Regions from separate parts of the Actinomadura luteofluorescens genome, predicted to be linked through region 4. Evidence: riboswitches for the same ligand, from Rfam matches in the RefSeq annotation. Region 4 holds a riboswitch; each other region holds the start of a gene.

Region 1 (4,481 bases), 5.7 Mb from region 4:
CTCCCTGGAGTGCCTCGACTCCGGCATCACGACGCTGGTCGACTGGTCGCACATCCAGCTGAGCCCGGCCCACACCGAGGCGAACATCGCGGCGCTGCGGGCGTCCGGCATCAGGGCGGTGTTCGGGTACTGCCACGGCGGCGACGGCGACCTCGCCGCCGAGACCGGCCGCGTCCACCGCGAGAACTTCGGGTCCGGCGGCACGGTCACGATGGCGATGGCCGCGCTCGGCCCCGAGATCGCTGGCGACGAGCGCGCCCTCACCGAATGGCGGACGGCCCGCGACCTCGGTCTGCCGGTCACCGTGCACATGGGAGGCCACGGCGCGGAGAGCGCCGCGCGCGGCCTGGCGTTCCTCGACGCCAACGGACTGATGGACTACCCGGCCATGTACGTGCACGCCAACTTCTACACCGACGAGGAGCTGAAACGGATCGCCGGAAGCGGCGGCACCGTGTCGGTCACCCCCGCCGTCGAGGCCGCGCTGGGCATCGGCGCCCCGCCCACCGGCCGTGCTCGCGGCGCGGGCGCCCCGACCGGGCTCGGCGCCGACACGGTCGCCTCCGGCCCCGGCGACATGTTCAGCGTCATGCGCGCCGCCTACGTCCTCGAACGCGGCCGCCCGGACGGCGCCGGCGCGGGCTTCACCACCGCCGACGCCCTGCGGACGGCCACGATCGAGGGCGCCGAGACCGCGAGGCTCGCTGACGTCACCGGATCGCTGACCCCCGGCAAGCAGGCCGACCTCCTCGTCCTGCGCACGGACGCCTTCGGCCTCGCGGCGGCCCACGACCCCATCGCGGCCGTGGTCCTGTCGGCGGACACGCGCAGCGTCGACACCGTTCTCGTGGGCGGACGCGTGGTCAAGCGCGGGGGAGCGCTGGTGGGCTGCGACGTCCCCGCCCTCCTGGCGTCCCTGGCGGACTCCGCCGCGCACGTGACGGCGGCCTGAACGTCGGCCGCGCGTGGCATGCTGATCGGCGTGGAGATAACGATCCGCGTCGCCGACGATCTGCTGATGTTCCTGCCCGCCCCCCGGCGGGAGCCCGAGGTGCGGGTGCCCTACGACGGGACCTCGACGCTGGGGCATCTCGTGGAGTCGCTGGGCGTGCCGCTGCCCGAGGCGGGCCCGATGACCGCCGACGGCGAGCCCGCCGGGCCCGCCACGCGCCCGGAGGCCGGGGCCGAGGTCCGCGTGGCGGCGGTGGAGCGCCCCCAGCCCGTGCCGCTGGACCCGGGCCAGGTCGCCCCGCGCTTCCTCCTGGACGTGCACCTCGGCACGCTGGCCCGGCGCATGCGCCTGCTCGGCCTCGACACCGCCTACCACAACGACATGGACGACCCGGCGCTGGTCGTCCAGGCCAACGAGGAGCGCCGCGTCCTGCTCACCCAGGACCGCGGCCTCCTGCGCCGCCGCGCGCTGTGGTTCGGCGCCTACGTCCGCGGCTCGCGCCCTGACGACCAGCTCCGCGACCTGCTCGACCGCTTCGCGCCCGTCCTGCGCCCGTGGACGCGCTGCACCGCCTGCAACGGCGAGCTCGTCCCGGTCGACAAGCAGGAGATCGAGCGCGAGCTCCAGTCGGGCACGCGCCGCAGCTACGACGTCTACGGCCGCTGCGCCGGGTGCGGCCAGGTGTACTGGCGCGGGGCGCACGGCGACCACCTGGAGGAGATCGTCCGCGACGCCACGCGACTGGTCGACTCCCTCCGGGGGAACGGAACCGGGAAGACGGGCGCCGCGGTCTGATCACGAACAGGGAGAGGAGCTGATCACGATCGATCTCGTGGTGGTGGGGGCGGCGATCCTCGCGGACGGGCGGCTGCTGGCCGCCCAGCGCGCCGAGCCGCCGCACATGGCGGGCGGCTGGGAGCTCCCCGGCGGCAAGGTCGACCCCGGGGAGTCCGACGAGGACGCCCTGGTGCGCGAGTGCCACGAGGAACTGGCCGTCAAGGTACGCCTGGGCCGCCGCGTGGGCGGCGACTGGCGCCTCAGCACCCGCGCCGTCCTGCGCGTCTGGACGGCCGAACTGGTAGAAGGCGAGCCGCAAGCCCTGGAGCACCTACAACTCCGCTGGCTGACCCCGCCCGAACTCCAAAACCTCAACTGGCTCCCCGGCGACCGCCCAGTGATCGAGGCCCTAGCAAAACAAGGCCTCACCTAGCCACGCCACCGCACGCGCCGACCTCAGCCGACACAGCAACCACGCAGCAACCCAACGGTTGCGATCGCGTCCGAAGGCAGGTTCGAGCTTGCGAGAACCTGATCGCGCAGCGAGCCGCCAGGCGAGTCGGAGCGATGCCAGCGATCGCCCGCGGTGCTCGACGATGGAGGGCCGCCAAGGCCCGAAGGAGGAGAGCACTGCCATAGGCACAGCAGCGAGCCGCCAGGCGAGACGGAGCGATGCCAGCGATCGCCCGCTTTTATCGACGATGGAGGGCCGCTAGGCCCGAAGGAGGAGAAAAAAGCTAAGAAATACGGTTCGCGCCGGCGAAGTCGGAGCGGTCGGAGAGTTTGGAGATCTTTACCACGTCGCCGGTCTGGGGGGCGTGGAGGTACTTGCCGTCGCCCAGGTAGATGCCCATGTGGTGAAGGTTGCCGCCGAAGTACACGAGGTCGCCGGAGCGGAGGGCGCCGCGCGAGACCTTCGAGCCCATGGCGAACAGGTCGCCGGTGTAGTGGGGGAGGCCGGGCTTGCCGACCTGGGCGTAGGCCCAGACGACGAGGCCGGAGCAGTCGAAGCTGCTCGGGCCGGCGGCGGCCCAGACGTACGGGGAGCCGAGTTTGGTGAGGGCCTTGCGGGCCATCTTGGCGGGGAGGCCGGAGCCCTTCACGGTGGCGCTGAGGCCGGTGCGGGGGTCGCTCGCGTGGGTGGTGGTCAGCTTGTCGAGGCGCTTCATCACCTCGGCGACCTTGGTCTTGGCGGCCTCGCGGGTCTTCTTGGCGTCGTCCCAGGCCTTCTTGACCTGCGCGGTCTTCGCCTTCGCGGTGCGTTCCGCGGCGTCGGCCTGGTCGATCTGCTTCTTCAGGGCGAGGACGGCGGTGGCCTGGCTCTGCGCGAGGAAGGCGCGGTCGGACAGGCCCTCGGCGGAGGCGCCGGAGCCGAAGAGGACGTCGGGGCCGCCGGCCATGTAGTTCGCGGCGGCTAGGCTTCCGAGCTTCTGGCGGGCGGGCTCGGCGAGGGCGCGCAGCCGCTCGGCCTCCCTGGTGGCGTCCTGCTCGGCCTTGCGGGCCTTGTTGAACTCCACGCGGGCCTTGTTGAACTTCTCCGTGAGGATCTCGGCCTCTTCGTTCAGCGCGTCGAGGCTCTTGCGCAGGCCCTTCTCCGTCGTCGGCGTGGGGCTCGGCGCCAGGGGCGCGGAGGCGGGCCGGAACGGCTGGGCGGCGTGGGCGAGGTCCGGCGCGGTGGCGCCGAGGCCGATCAGGAGCAGGGTCGCGGTGGCGGTGGGCAGGACGCGACGCCGCCGATGGGGATCCGGAGCCAAGCCGGTGTTCTCCTCTCCTCGTGCGCCTACCGGGTTAGCTGACGGGTTCGGGCCAGGAGTCGCCCTACGACGAACGTCGATTCACCCCGAGGTGATGGGTCCCCGGTTCTCCCGTCGTGCGGGAGATTCGGCGTTCCGGTCGCAGTCCCGGGGGGTGGGACTCCGGACGACCGGATCTCGGGCAGATTACAAAGGATGCGCAAAGTTGGCCAATCGAGGCCCCTGCGACGGGTGGGACGAACGGCTCGGAGTGGGTGGTACGCACGGCCAAGTAGAATGGGTCCGGCCGCACGTCTGCGGCGACTCCCGAACTCTCACGCAAGGCGAACCCGCATGCCCATCTCCACGCGCGACGACCTCCGTAACGTCGCGATCGTCGCCCATGTCGACCATGGCAAGACGACGCTGGTCGACGCCATGCTCTGGCAGTCCGGAGCCTTCCGCGAGAACCAGGACGTCGACGACCGCGTGCTCGACTCCAACGACCTGGAGCGCGAGAAGGGGATCACGATCCTCGCGAAGAACACCGCGGTCCTGCACAACGGGCTGACCATCAACATCATCGACACCCCGGGACACGCCGACTTCGGCGGCGAGGTCGAGCGCGGCCTGTCCATGGTGGACGGCGTCGTGCTCCTGGTCGACGCCAGCGAGGGCCCGCTCCCGCAGACCCGGTTCGTGCTGCGCAAGGCGCTCGCCGCGCGGCTGCCGGTGATCCTGGTCGTGAACAAGACCGACCGTCCCGACGCGCGCATCGACGAGGTCGTGGACGAGACCTACGAGCTGTTCATGGACCTCGACGCCGACGAGGACCAGATCGACTTCCCGATCGTGTACGCGTCCGGCCGCGCCGGGCGGGCCTCGCTCGACAAGCCCGCCGACGGCGCGATGCCCGGCAGCGACGACCTGGAGCCGCTGTTCAAGGTCATCACCGAGACGATCCCCGCGCCGTCCTACGACCCCGACGCCCCGCTCCAGGCGCACGTGACGAACCTGGA
Region 2 (4,481 bases), 7.0 Mb from region 4:
GAGGAGCACGCCCACGCGGTCGCGGCGGAGGCCGATCGCGAGCTCGCCGCCGCGCGCGAGTCGACCGCCGCGTCGGAGAAGGAGCTGCGCAGGTTGCGCGCCCGGGCCGCACGGGCGGAGGAGGCGGCGGAGGCCGCCAAGCGGGCCGCGCGCGAGGGGCGCAACGTCGACGACGTGCGGCTGCGGATGCTGCTGGACGCGCTCGTCGACGCGGCGCAGGGCGTCCGCCGGGAGCTGGCCCTGCCCTCCACCATCGGCCGCCCCGCCGACGCGGTCGGCGGGCTGGAGCCGGACCGGCTGGCGCACCGCGCGCTGCCCGGCCGGGCGCTGTCCGACAGCGATCCGCAGCTGCTGGACCGGCTGCTGACGCTTCCGCAGGTTCACCTGGTGGTGGACGGCTACAACGTCACGAAGACCGGGTACGGGGAGCTGCCGCTCGCCGACCAGCGCAGCCGGCTGCTGTCGGGGCTCGGCGGGCTGGCCGCGCAGACACGCGCCGAGGTGACGTGCGTGTTCGACGGCGCGGAGCTGGAGGCGCCGGTCGCCATCGCGGCGCCGCGCGGGGTGCGGGTGCTGTTCAGTCGCCCGGGCCAGACGGCGGACGAGCTGATCGGCGAGCTCGTGCGGGCCGAGCCGCCGGGCCGGTCGGTGGTCGTGGTGTCGTCGGACCGGGAGGTCGCCGACGCCGCGCGGCGCGCCAGCGCGCGCCCGTGCCCGTCCTCTCTGCTGCTGCGGAGGCTGGGCCGTTCCTAAGGCTCCCATAAGGCTCCGATAAGGCAAGCCTCGCCGTACGTGATCATGGCGTCACTAAAAGTGGACAATATCCATAGATGTCAATCAAAGAGTGATGAATCGGTTGTGACGGCTGTTGCCCCTCGCTAGTGTCGTCCGCTGACGTCGTGGACGAGAGGGGCGAAACTGACCGTGGCCAATGATCACATCGGGGCACCGGCGCAGCGGCCTGGCCGCAGGGCAGGCTCTGCGGGCAGAGGCGTCTCCCGTCGCCTGGCGGCCGTCGCCGGCCTGACCGTGACGGTCTCCCTGACCTGCTCCCCGGTGGTGGCGCACGCCGAGCCCAAGCCGACCCGGGCGCAGGCCCAGAAGACGCTCGACAAGCTCAACGAGAAGATGGACCAGAAGGTCGAGCAGTTCAACCAGAACCGCGAGAAGCTCAAGGTCGCCAAGAAGAAGTTCGACTCGGCGACCAAGGCGAGCAAGCAGGAGCAGGCCAGCTTCGAGGAGCAGCGGTCCAAGATCGCTACGATGGCGGCCACCGCCTACAAGAACGGTGACTCGACCGACGTCACCGGCTTCGTGGGCAGCAACGACCCGCAGTCGATCCTCGACCAGGCGGCCGTCTTCTCGCACCTGTCGCAGGAGCGCAGCTCCCAGCTCACCCAGTTCCTCGCGACCGCCCAGCGGCTCCGCCGGGAGCAGGCTCAGGCGAAGTCCGCCTACGACGAGGTGAAGTCGAAGCAGGACGAGCTGAAGAAGCAGAAGCAGGAACTCGACAAGCAGGTGCAGAAGCAGAAGTCGCTCGTGCGCCGGCTCGGCGGGGGCACGACCAAGACCCCGGGCGGTGGCGGCAACACCGGCGGCACCTACAACGGCCCGGCGAGCGGGCCGGCGCGCTCGGCGCTCGACTTCGCCTACGCGCAGCTCGGCAAGCCCTACTCCTACGGCGCCGAGGGGCCGAGCTCCTACGACTGCTCCGGCCTGACCATGAAGTCCTGGGCCGCCGCGGGCGTCGGCATCACCCGCACCACCAACTCGCAGTACGCCGCGACCAAGCGGGTGGCCAAGGAGAACCTGCAGCCGGGCGACCTGGTGTTCTTCAGCAACCTCGGCCACGTCGGCCTCTACGTGGGCGGCGGCAAGATGATCCACGCCCCGCACACCGGCGACGTCGTCAGGATCGCCGACATCACCTCCGGCTACTACCTGAGCAACTACTACGGCGCCGGACGCCCCTGACACACGGCCCTGACGGTCCCCCTCGGGCGGGCTTGACGGACCCTCGTCGACAACGGACCAGGCTTGACCTGGTCCGTTGTTGATTTTGGGGGGGTTTGCCTTCTTTTGGGGTTTTGGTACGTTGTCACCACTCACGGCGCCCTCCAGACGCCGTGGCCCCGCGGCGCCCACCAGGCGCCCCGGCCCCACGCGGCGCATCCAGCACCCGCGTGACGGCGGCGCGAGCCACGCGCCGCTCCCCCCAGGGCGGCACGCCCCACGTGCCGTCCCGCGGCGCCCGAAGGCGCCGCACGGTCTCGAAGCAGACCAGGCCGACCCCGTCCACCGGGCGCACGCCCGCAGCGTGCATGGCGCTGAGCGCGCAGCCGCGGTGGCGTACACGGGGCAGGCCCCGGGCGGTCCCCGGAGACGGGACGCCGTCCGCCCACAACATCAGGCGCCGCTCGTTCGCACGCGGGAGACAGGTCCCGCGCCGGGCCCCATCTCGCCCCCAGGATCGCAGCGGCAGCGCCGAATCCGCCTCAGCGCGGAGCCGGGGACCCACACCGCCGGAGTCCGGAGAACCTCTCCGGACGGGCATTCCGGCACCCGGGGTGAATCGGCGCGTCTCTCCCGGCAGTCCGGTGAGAGCCGCCGTAGGGCCACTTCCACGCCCGAACCCGTCAGCTAACCCGGTAGGCGTCTGGAAGACAAGGAGTGAATCCCGCAGCGTTACCTGGGGCGTGGCCGCCACGCGGTCACGCCCCCACCCCCCTTTACTCCGCGGGCGCCATCGCCCGCCGAGATTCCCATCCGAACCGGCGTGCCCGCTCTCGGGCGCGTCACCGCCGAGTCCGCGGACCGCCGTGCCCCTGTGCGCGGCCCGTCGCGGAACCGGGGACCCACTGCGTCCTTTCGGGGTGAATCGGCCTGCCTTCGCGGGCCGTAGGGCGGCTTCCACGCCCGAACCCGTCAGCTAACCCGGTAGGCGGCATGGAAGTCGAGGAGATCCCCCCGTGCCACGCGCGCACTGCAAGAAGACCCCCGGCAGGCACCGCAAGCCGAACTCCCTGTCCCTCGCATGGCGGACGACCGGCGGCGTCGTCGTCGGCGCCGCCGTGCTCGGCACCGCCGCGGCCACCGCGAACGCGTCGGTCCTGCCGTTCGGTTCCACCCCGGTGAGCTCCGCCGCCGCCGACCTGGCCCCCGGCCTGACGGCGCGCGGCGCCCCGTCCGGGCGCACGTCCGGGCGCACGTCCGGGCCCGCGTCCGGGAAGGCGCCCAAACCCACCGCCTCGAAGGCCCCGGCCGCCAAGAGGGACGCCCGTCCCGAGCAGCCGCGGGCGAAGACCTCCGAGAAGGCCGCCGCGAAGTCGCGGCCCACCGCCGCGCAGGCCATCAGGCTCGCCCGCTCGCAGGTGGGCATCGAGGAGGACGGCGGCGGCGAGACCAAGTTCCAGGAGTGGTATATGACCACGTCCCGCGCGCGGGAGACGCTCGCGCGCGACGGCGGCTCCCTCGACGGCTACGGCGACGCGAACTGGTGCGACATGTTCGTCTCCTGGGTGGGCGAGCAGATCGGCTTCAGCGAGCAGGTCGGCAGCGATGCCTGGACCGTCGCCCACGCCCGCTGGTTCCAGGAGCACGGCCGCTGGGGCACCGAGCCGAGGCCCGGCGCGATCGTCTTCTTCGCCTGGGACGGCGGCGAGTCCGTCGACGACATCGAGCACGTCGGCATGGTGGTCGAGAAGGTCGACGACGGCACGATCGAGACCGTCGAGGGCAACGCCGACAACGCCGTCCGTGTGAAGGAACGTTCCACAGACGTCGTCGTCGGCTACGGCTACCCGGACTACCGGTCGTGACGGCGCCCACCGCCCCGCGTCCTGCATAGGATCGCGCCCATGGAGGAAGGCCCCGGGCAGGACGCCCCCGTGACGCGGCGCAGGGTCCTCGCCCTCGGCGCGGGCGGGGCCGCCGTCCTCCTCGCCGGGGGCGCCGGCCTGGCCGGCTCGCGCTCCGGCGGCGGGGCGCCGGGCTCCGGAGCCCCCACCTCCCCGGCCGCCGGGACGTTCAGCCCGGACACGGCCGCCGCCGTGCTCGCCAACCGCGCCCGCGCCGTCCGCGACGGCGACCGCATGGCGTTCCTCGCCACGGTGGGCAGCGCCCCCGCCGCCTTCCAGGACGCCCAGTCCCGCGTGTACGGGAACCTCCGGAAGCTTCCCCTGGAAGGCTGGCGGGAGCGCCTCGTCGACACCGAGGCCATGGACGGCGCGACCGCCGTCGTCCGCGTCGAGGTGCGCTACCGGCTGCGCGGCTTCGACCGGGGCGACGTGGCCCGCACCCGCTACCTCACGCTGGCCCCCCGGGCCGGGACGTGGACGATCGTCGGCGACGGGACGTCCCGCGGCCTCGCCGACGACACCGACATCTGGGACTGCGGCCCCCTGGCGGTGGTCAGGGGGCGCTCCGGCCTCGTCATCGGCGACGGCGCCGGCCTCGGCGGCATCGCCGAACGGCTGGACGCC
Region 3 (4,481 bases), 2.6 Mb from region 4:
CGGATCCTGGCCATCGTCGCCGCCCACCTGCCCGCGGACGCCCGCGTCTTCGTCGGCGTCGTCGACCCCATCGACCCCCGCGTCGAGACGCCCGAGCAGATCCGCGACCGCGTCCTCGCCGCCGCCCGCCACCTGCCCGTCGACCGCCTCGGCACCTGCGACGACTGCGGCTTCTCCCCGTTCGCCGACGACACCTCCACGTCCCGCGACACGGCCTTCGCGAAGATAGCCGCCCGCGTGGAGGGCACGGCCCTGGCCGCCGCCGAACTGGGCGTCTGACCGCGCTGGAGCCCTGCTTCCCCTGAGCGCCCTCGCGGAGGTGCGTTCAGGGGAAGTCGCGGCGGTCATCGGGAAGCGCGCTCGGTGGGGGCGTCCGACGGCGGCGGGGTGCGGATGAGGAGCATCACCACGACGGCGACGGTGGTCAGGGCCAGTGCCGAGACGGTCGCACCGGCGGTGTAGCCGTGCACGAGGGCGCTCACCCGCGGGGCGCCCGGGCCGTGCTCGCGCAGGTAGCCCGCCGTCGCGCCGATCGCGACGGTGTTGACGACGGCGGTCCCGATGGAGCCGCCCATCTGGGACGCGGCGTTGACGACGGCGGCGGCGACGCCGGCCTCGCGCGGGGAGACGCCCGCGGTCGCCAGCGAGAACGCGGGCGGGAACGCGGCGCCCATGCCGAGTCCGAGCAGGACCTCGACCGGGACGACGGCGGTGGCGTAGCCGCTGCCCGCGCCGAGCCGGGTCAGGACGGCCAGCCCGGCCGCGGCGGTGAGCAGGCCCCCGGCGATCAGCAGCCGGGCGGGCACCCGCCTGATGAGCAGGGCGCCGACAAGGTAGCCGCTCGCGGAGTTCGCGACGGCCATCGGCAGGAACGCCAGCCCGGTGCGCATCGGCGAGAAGTGCGCGACCACCTGGAGGTAGTAGGTCAGCGTGAGGAAGACCCCGAAGGCGCCGACGACCGCGGTGGCCACCGCGAGGTAGGCGCCCGCCCGGTTGCGGTCGGCGAGGATCCGCAGCGGCAGCAGCGGCGCGCCGTGCCGGGCCTGGCGCACGACGAACAGGGCGAGCGCCAGGACGCCGGCCGCGAGCGGCGCGGTGGTCCGCCACGCGTCCCAGCCGTGCGGGGCGGCCTGGCCCGCGCCGTACACGACGGCGGCCAGGCCGCCGGTGACGAGGACGGCGGAGATCCAGTCGAGGCGCGACCCGGGGAAGCCGGGCGGCGCCGGAAGGACGATCCGTCCCGCCACCGACGCGGCCGCGGCGATCGCGACGTTGACGTAGAGGCACCAGCGCCAGTCGGCGTACTGGGTGAGCGCGCCGCCGAGCAGCAGGCCGACCGCCGCGCCGCTGCTGGCCACGGCGCCGTACACGCCGAACGCCTTCGCGCGCTCCTTGGGTTCGGTGAAGGTCACCGCCAGCAGGGACAGGGCGGTCGGGGCGAGGAGCGCGGCGAACGCCCCCTGCAGGGCGCGCCCGGCCACGAGGACCCCGAAGCCCGGGGCGGCCCCGGCGATCATCGAGGCGATCGCGAATCCGGCCAGCCCGGCCAGGAAGCTGCGGCGCCGCCCGACCAGGTCGGCGATCCGGCCGCCGAGCAGGAGCAGCCCGGCGAAGGAGAGGGTGTAGGCGGTGATCACCCACTGCCGGTCGGCGTCGCCGAAGCCGAGCGCGTGCTGGGCCGTCGGCAGCGCGATGTTCACGATCGTGGCGTCGAGCGCGATCATCAGCTGCGCGACGGCGATGACGACCAGCGCCGCCCAGCGCCGGTTCGGGGTGCCCGCGGACGGGCCGGACGCGGTCCGCGCCGTGATGGCGGTCATGGAACCCACCTCCCAATAAATGAAGGATTCTCCTCCGGATAATAACTGGAGGCTTCTCCTCCGTCTAGAGGTGACCTTGCCCTCCCTGGGAGGTTTCAGTAGCTTTGCCCCTTCAAGGCGTCTGCCAGGCGTTTTGTCCCACTCCGGTGGGGCGGGGTGCCATCCCCGTGCGCCAAGGCCCGAGACCCCTCATCGATCGGGCCCCACATCGTCAGAGCCGCTGTCTTCCAGCGGCACCCGCCGAGTCCGCCGTGGCGCGGAGCCGGGGACCCAACCCGCACTGGGGTGAATCGGCCTGTTCTCGGGCCGTAGGGCGACTTCCACGTCCGAACCCGTCAGCTAACCCGGTAGGCGGCACATGGAAGCAAGGAGCCCCCCTTGAAAGGCAAGCAGAGCAAGCGGTCGCGCGTCCTCCGGCCCGGCCCCTGGGCCACGGTCACGCTGACAGGTCTCGCCGTCTTCGGCGTGACGGCGGCAGTGCCGACGACCTTGCAGCACGCGTCCACCGAGAACGTCGCCGCCGTCCAGACCGTGCCGCAGCAGCGGACCGCGGGGCAGCAGGCCGCGCCGCGGAGGGCGGCACCGCAGGAGCAGGTCAGGGCCCAGGCCGAGGTCCTGAAGGAGTTCAAGGCACCGGCGAAGGCCGAGCCGTCCACGAAGACCAAGACCAAGACCAAGAAGCTGGCCGCCGAGCCCGTGTCGGACGAGCGGTCCAAGGTCATCAAGCGGGCCGAGACCTGGCATCCGCACTCCGACGAGCGGGTCCCCTACAGCCAGACGAGCACGCACAACGGCTACCGCACCGACTGCTCGGGCTTCGTGTCCATGGCGCTCGGCCTGCCCGAGCCCGGGACGAACACCGTCGGCCTCACCTCGTCCCGGTACACCGAACGCATCGAGATGTCCGAGCTGAAGAAGGGCGACCTCGTCATGGACGCCCTCGGCAGCAACACCACGCGGCACGTCGTCATCTTCGAGAAGTGGGCCGACAAGGAGCACTCGTCGTACTGGGCCTACGAGCAGCGCGGCCGGTACGGAACCGACCACCGGACGCTCGACTACGGGCTGTCCTCGGACGACGAGTACAAGGCGTACCGGCCGACGTCCCTCAAGTAGGCCGGCAGGAGATGCCCGGCATCGGCTCAACGCCGGTGCCGGGCGGAACGGGCCGAGGAGCGGGACAGGTCAGACCGAGCGGACGGCCCGCAGGGACTCCTTCAGGGAACCGAGGGTCGAGAAGACGGCCGTGGGTTCGTAGCCGCAGTGGGCCATGCAGTTGGCGCAGCGGGAATCGCGTCCCCGTCCGTAGGAGTCCCAGTCGGTCTCGTCCAGGAGTTCCTGGTAGGTCTGCGCGTAGCCGTCCGACATCAGGTAGCAGGGACGCTGCCAGCCGAAGAGCGAGTAGGACGGGATCGCCCAGGCCGTGCAGGGGAAGTCGACCTTGCCTTCCAGGAAGTCCAGGAACAGGGGCGAGTGGTTGAAGCGCCACCGCTTGCGGTTGCCGTCCCCGAACGCCTTGCGGAACAGCTCCCGCGTCTCCTGGACGCCGAGGAAGTGGTCCTGGTCGGGCGCCTTGTCGTAGGCGTAGCCGGGCGAGATCATCATCTCGTCGACCCGGAGGTCGTCGTTGAGGTAGTTCATGACGTCGATGACGGTCTGCGGCGTGTCCGTATTGAAGATCGTCGTGTTGGTCGTGACGCGGAACCCGCGCCGCTTGCATTCCTTGACGGCCGCGACGGCCTCGTCGAACACTCCCTCCTTGCAGACGGACTCGTCGTGGCGTTCCCGCAGGCCGTCGATGTGCACCGCCCAGGCGAAGTACGGCGACGGCGTGAACTTGTCGAGCTTCTTGGGGATGAGCAAGGCGTTCGTGCACAGGAAGACGAACTTCTTGCGCCGGACGAGCTCCTTCACCAGCTCGTCGATTTGCGGGTGCATGAGCGGCTCGCCGCCCGCGATGGAGACCATCGGCGCCCCGCACTCCTCGATGGCGGCGAGGGCCTGCTCGACCGGCATGCGTTTCTTCAGCACGTCGTGCGGGTGCTGGATCTTCCCGCAGCCGGCGCAGGCGAGGTTGCAGGCGAACAGGGGTTCCAGCTCGACGATGAGCGGGAACTTCTCCCGGCCGCGCAGCTTGTTGCGCAGGATGTAGCCCCCGATGCGAAGGCTCTGGCGGAGCGGCATGCTCATGGTGTCCGGACCTCCTTGTGCAGGGTGGACCCGGTGGCCTTCACCGGACCGCGCGCCCGCCTCACGCCGCACCGTCCAGGTAGCGGCCGAGGGCGCTCACGGGGAAGACCAGCCGGTACAGGTGGTAGTTGATGTAGAAGTCGCCGGGGAAGCCGGTGCCGGTGAACAGGTCCTCGTCCCAGGTGCCGTCCGGGCGCTGGTGCTCGACGAGCCACCGCACGCCCGCCTCCACGGCCGGGGTGCGCTCGCCCGCGGCCAGCAGCGCCAGCAGCGCCCAGGCCGTCTGCGACGGGGTGGACTCCCCACGCCCGATCCACGCGGGGTCGTCGTAGGAGCGCAGGTCCTCGCCCCAGCCGCCGTCCGGGTTCTGGTGGTCCTCCAGCCAGACGACGGCGCGCCGGATCGCGGGCTTGCCGGGGCCGACCCCGGCCGCGACCAGCGCGGGCACCACGCCGCCCGTCCCGTAGACGT
Region 4 (4,481 bases):
CGACCAGACGTTCGGGATTCCGCGGGCGGTGAGGCGGCCGTGGGCCGTCAAGCAGGGGTGGTCAGGGTTCGGGGAGACGCCGGCGGAGCCGTGCCACGTGCGGCCGGCGGCGTGGCGGCCCGACCTGGGGCTGGGGCGGCCCGTGCTGCACACGACAGGGGTCGTGGGGGACAGGATCGTGGTGGTGCTGACGCTGCATCCGGCGGGGACGTCGTTCCGGACGGCGGCGGCGCGGATCACCTCGCTGACACGGCAGGTGGCCCGGGCGTGACGTGGGTCACACGGTGTGGCAGGGGTCCGTTTTGAGAGGGTCACCGGAAGCGGTCGAGTTCGGACGCCAACGGAAAACCCGGGCAAAGATCTGGACACTTTACTCAGGGATGGGCGAATAGTCCCTCGCTGACGTATGTAGCTTTTTTCTCCCAGGGGCAGGTGACGCCGAACGGGGGACAGGGTTGGTGGAAGCGGAGGGCATCCAGCCCGGGGTGCACGTTGCGGACCTGGAGGACCTGCGGGGCGCCGCGCACGACCGTGCGGTGCTGGCGGAGGCGCGGGTCGTGCTGGCCCGGCGTCTCGGCGTCCCGCCGGGCGAGGCCCTGCAGCACCTGATCTGGCTCGCGCGCGACCTGGACATGGAGATGGTCGAGGCGGCGTCGCTGCTGGTCAAGGACGGGGGCGGCGGGCCGGTGGGGGCCGTGTTGGCGGGTCGCCGGGCGCCGCGCACGGAGGAGGTCCCCGCGGAGCGCCAGGCCGTCCTGTCGGAGGCCGAGGACGTGCTGCGCCGGGTGACGGCCGAGGACACCGCGGGGGACGCGGAGGTCCTCGCGCGGGTGCCCGAGGATCCGGCGGCGACGGCGGTGCTGGAGGGGGCGCTCGACTCGGCGGCCCATCTGGTCCCGGTGCGGGGGCCGGACGGCAATGTGGCGGACTTCCTCTTCGCGGAGCTCAACGGTGTTGCCAAGGACATGTTCGGGCGGGGCCGGGAGGAGCTGACCGGGCTGCGGCTGCTGCGGACGGATCCGGGTGCGGTGCTCAGCGGCCTGTTCGACGACTATGTCGGGGTGCTGGAGTCCGGGACGCGATTGGAACGTTCCTCGATCCAGTACTCGACGGCTCAGCGCGGCCTGTCCCGCTCGTCGCGGATGAGCGTGCGGTGCGTGCGGGTGCCGACCGGCATCTGCGTGACCTGGCGTTACCACCTGGCCGAGGACCGCATCGCGCGGCGGCTGGAGCGGGTCGAGCGGCTCGCCCTGATCGGGTTCGGGGAGTGGGACCTCGCGACGGGGGAGGCGGACTGGACGCCGCAGATGCTGGCCAACTACGGCCTTTCCCCCGACGAGGTGCCGCCGATGCCGCACGACCTGCCGAAGGTCGTGGCCGACGACGACCTCCCGCTGGTCGAGGAGGCCGTGCAGACGATGTTCTCGCGTCGTGAGCCGGTCGAGGCGGAGCACCGCGTGATCGGCCACGACGGGACGCCCCGCCACCTGTGGGTGTTCGCCGAGCCGGTGCTCGGGGAGTCCGGGCTGCCCGTCTCGATCAACATCGTCTCGCAGGACATCACCCGGCGGCGCGGGGTGGAGCGCGCGCTGGCCGAGACCCGCCGGCAGATGCTGCGCCAGCAGGCGCGGACGGCGCAGGAGCGGCGCGTGGCGGTGACGCTGCGGCGGGCCATCCTGCCGGACGAGGACGAGGTGGAGCAGCTTCCGGGCATGTGCACCTCGATCCGCAGCATGGCGGCGGAGAGCACGGCCCGCATCGGCGGCGACTGGTTCGCGACCAAGGCCCTCCAGGACGGGCGGGCGATGTTCGCCATCGGGGACGCGGCCGGGCACGGGCTGCCGGCGGCGGCGGCGATGGCGCGGACGCGGAACGGCCTGCTCGGCCTCGCCTGTACGGGGGAGCGGGCGGGACGGCTGGTCGGCTGGCTGAACGAGTTGATCGGCGCCATGGACCCGCCCGCGACGGGCACCGCCATCGTCGCCCACTACGACCCGGCCCGCCACGTCCTGGAGTGGACGTGCGCGGGCCATCCGCCGCCGATCCTGGTCCGGGACGGGCGGGCGACCCCGCTGGAGGTGGTCCGGGACCCGATGCTCGGCGCCATGCCCGGCTGGGAGTACACGACGATCACCACCGGGCTCGACTCGGGCGACATGCTCTTCCTCTACACCGACGGCCTGGTGGAGCGCAGGGACGCGGACCTGGACGAGCGGATCGGCCGCCTGACCCACATCCTGCGTGACAGCTCCTCGCGTCCCGAGCGGGTGCTGGACGAGGTGCTCGCGCGGATGGAGCACGACCGGGCGGCCGACGACACCACGCTCTTCGCCCTTTACGTGGAGTGACCGTCCGGGCCTCGCGGTGACGAACCGCACGCCTGGCCAGCCAAGATCGCCGAGTGTGACGTGCGCCTCACCCGGCGGGGTGGTCGAGGTCGCGGACACCCGGGCGGCAGGTGCCGGCCGCCCGCAATTCGATCTTCTTTACCTTTTCCCGAAGGGCCGGTAAGTACGGCGGGCAAGGGGTTGCGGGGCGTCCTGACAAAGATCGGGAAGACGCGGGACCGTCTCCGTGTTGGGAGTCTCTTGGAAGGGCTTTGAGCAGGCAAGACTTTACTTTATGCCTGGTTTGCTTTTCTTGAGAAGGTTGGTACCTTCGATCCCGAATCACGCAACGCGTCCCATGCGTTGCCACCGGCCGCACCATGCGCGGCCGAGGATCGCGGAGCGGAATCCGCACGCGATGCGCGCCATGTGACGCGCGCCCCCTCATCAAGATCTGTCAGTGAAGGCATCCGTATACCTGCACCGCTCGCGCGGTGCGAGGCCGAGTCCGCCCGGTCGATGCGACCGGATCGGAGCCGGGGACCCACGTTTCTGGGGTGAATCGGCGCGCCCGAGAGTCGCGCCGTAGGGCTGCTTCCATGCCCGAATCCGTCAGCTAACCCGGTAGGCGCCATGGAAGACAAGGAGATTCCCTGCATGTCCGGTCTGTTCGATCGACTTTCGCTCCACCGCCTCACGCCCGAGGACAAGGCCGTCGGCGTCGCCGTCGGCGCGGTCCTGGCCGGCGCGGTCGGGCTCTCGGTGGTCAACCCCCTCGCCGGCGGCCGCGCGGTCGCCGAGACCTCCGCCCAGACGGCGGCGGTCGCCGAGCAGGGCACCGCCGCGCACGACTCCTCCCAGGTCAAGACTGTGAAGGCCGAGAACGTCGCGGCCGAGGCGCGGCGCGAGGGCTTCAAGGTCCCCCCGCACGCCGTCAAGCCCGCCGAAGTGATCAAGCTCGCGCAGCAGCAGGTCGGCGTCCACGAGGGCAAGGGCGGCCAGACCAAGTACCACAAGTGGTACGTCTCGACCCCGCAGGCGAAGGCCACCGCCAAGCGCGACGGCGGCTTCTCGGTCAAGGAGTACAACGGCGCCCAGTGGTGCAACATGTTCGTCTCCTGGCTCGGCGCCCAGACCGGCGTCAAGAACATGGGCTGGGACGCCTACACCGTCCAGCACGCCAGCTGGTTCAAGCAGACCGACCGCTGGGGCCACAAGGCCAAGCCGGGCGCCGTGGTGTTCTTCGACTGGCAGGACGGCTCGAAGGCCGGCATCGGTGACATCGACCACGTCGGCATCGTCGTCAAGGACAACGGCGACGGCAGCATCACCACCATCGAGGGCAACACCGAGAACGCGGTGAAGAAGAAGGTCCGCGAGAAGTCGCAGGTCGTCGGCTACGGCTACCCCGACTACGCCCGCTGACCCGAACGCCCCCCGAGAAGGCGCACACTCCATGAGGGCGCCCGGCCCCCCGGCCGGGCGCCTTCAGGTGTTCCGGGTGTTGTGCCCAATGCCTCCGCTCACGGTGGGTAATGCGAAGCGTTGACAGCTTTTGATCCCTCTTGGACCTCAGTGCGGCGTTCGTGGAAAGGAAAGCAGCACGCCGGAGTCTGCGGAGGGGGATGCCCATGGCGGTGCGCCCGGATGTCAGCGTGGTGGTGATCGCCTACAACGACGCGCGGAGGCTCCCGCGGGCGGTGGCCTCGACGCTGGCGCAGTCGCTGGGCGGCGTCGAGACGGTGATCGTCGACGACGCGAGCACCGACGGCACCGGCGAGGCCGCCGACCGGCTCGCCGCGGCCCATCCCGGACGGGTCCGGGCCGTCCACCTGCCGGCCAACTCCGGGGGATGCGGCCGTCCCCGCAACACCGGGATCGAGACGTCCACGGGCCGGTACGTGATGTTCCTCGACAGCGACGACCTGCTGGACCGGCACGCCTGCCTCAACCTCCTCGCCGCCGCCGAGGACACCGGCGCCGACATGGTCTCCGGGCTCTGCGACCGGATCTTCCTCGACGTGCCCGAGGGCGCCAAGGGACGCATCCGCCCCTGGTATCCGTGGCTCTACCGGCACAGCGCCGTCTACGAGTCGCTGAACGAGAACCCCGACCTCCTCTACGACACCCTGTCGACCAACAAGGCGTACCGGC

The links. A riboswitch is a leader RNA that binds a small molecule or an ion and turns the genes downstream of it on or off. The one in region 4 is predicted to bind cyclic di-AMP.
Region 1: it holds a riboswitch for cyclic di-AMP, as region 4 does, so the genes downstream of both, BJY14_RS13435 (C40 family peptidase) here and BJY14_RS39820 (CHAP domain-containing protein) in region 4, are expected to answer to the same signal.
Region 2: it holds a riboswitch for cyclic di-AMP, as region 4 does, so the genes downstream of both, BJY14_RS07465 (CHAP domain-containing protein) here and BJY14_RS39820 (CHAP domain-containing protein) in region 4, are expected to answer to the same signal.
Region 3: it holds a riboswitch for cyclic di-AMP, as region 4 does, so the genes downstream of both, BJY14_RS28180 (NlpC/P60 family protein) here and BJY14_RS39820 (CHAP domain-containing protein) in region 4, are expected to answer to the same signal.

What each region holds. Positions count from the first base shown of each region.
Region 1 is NZ_JACCBA010000001.1:2,911,211-2,915,691, reverse strand. Features, by position in the region: gene BJY14_RS13450 (amidohydrolase family protein) at 1-952, shown strand, start outside; gene BJY14_RS13445 (Mut7-C RNAse domain-containing protein) at 989-1,747, shown strand; gene BJY14_RS13440 ((deoxy)nucleoside triphosphate pyrophosphohydrolase) at 1,776-2,162, shown strand; gene BJY14_RS13435 (C40 family peptidase) at 2,467-3,483, opposite strand; cyclic di-AMP (ydaO/yuaA leader) riboswitch at 3,491-3,626, opposite strand; gene typA (translational GTPase TypA) at 3,817-4,481, shown strand, end outside.
Region 2 is NZ_JACCBA010000001.1:1,663,678-1,668,158, forward strand. Features, by position in the region: gene BJY14_RS07455 (NYN domain-containing protein) at 1-753, shown strand, start outside; gene BJY14_RS46425 (C40 family peptidase) at 1,030-1,974, shown strand; cyclic di-AMP (ydaO/yuaA leader) riboswitch at 2,473-2,670, shown strand; cyclic di-AMP (ydaO/yuaA leader) riboswitch at 2,821-2,960, shown strand; gene BJY14_RS07465 (CHAP domain-containing protein) at 2,970-3,818, shown strand; gene BJY14_RS07470 (hypothetical protein) at 3,858-4,481, shown strand, end outside.
Region 3 is NZ_JACCBA010000001.1:6,056,772-6,061,252, reverse strand. Features, by position in the region: gene BJY14_RS28190 (cobalamin-independent methionine synthase II family protein) at 1-279, shown strand, start outside; gene BJY14_RS28185 (MFS transporter) at 345-1,820, opposite strand; cyclic di-AMP (ydaO/yuaA leader) riboswitch at 2,049-2,189, shown strand; gene BJY14_RS28180 (NlpC/P60 family protein) at 2,199-2,936, shown strand; gene hpnH (adenosyl-hopene transferase HpnH) at 3,006-4,010, opposite strand; gene shc (squalene--hopene cyclase) at 4,072-4,481, opposite strand, start outside.
Region 4 is NZ_JACCBA010000001.1:8,634,986-8,639,466, forward strand. Features, by position in the region: gene BJY14_RS39810 (hypothetical protein) at 1-271, shown strand, start outside; gene BJY14_RS39815 (PP2C family protein-serine/threonine phosphatase) at 486-2,348, shown strand; cyclic di-AMP (ydaO/yuaA leader) riboswitch at 2,827-2,973, shown strand; gene BJY14_RS39820 (CHAP domain-containing protein) at 2,985-3,752, shown strand; gene BJY14_RS39825 (bifunctional glycosyltransferase/CDP-glycerol:glycerophosphate glycerophosphotransferase) at 3,959-4,481, shown strand, end outside.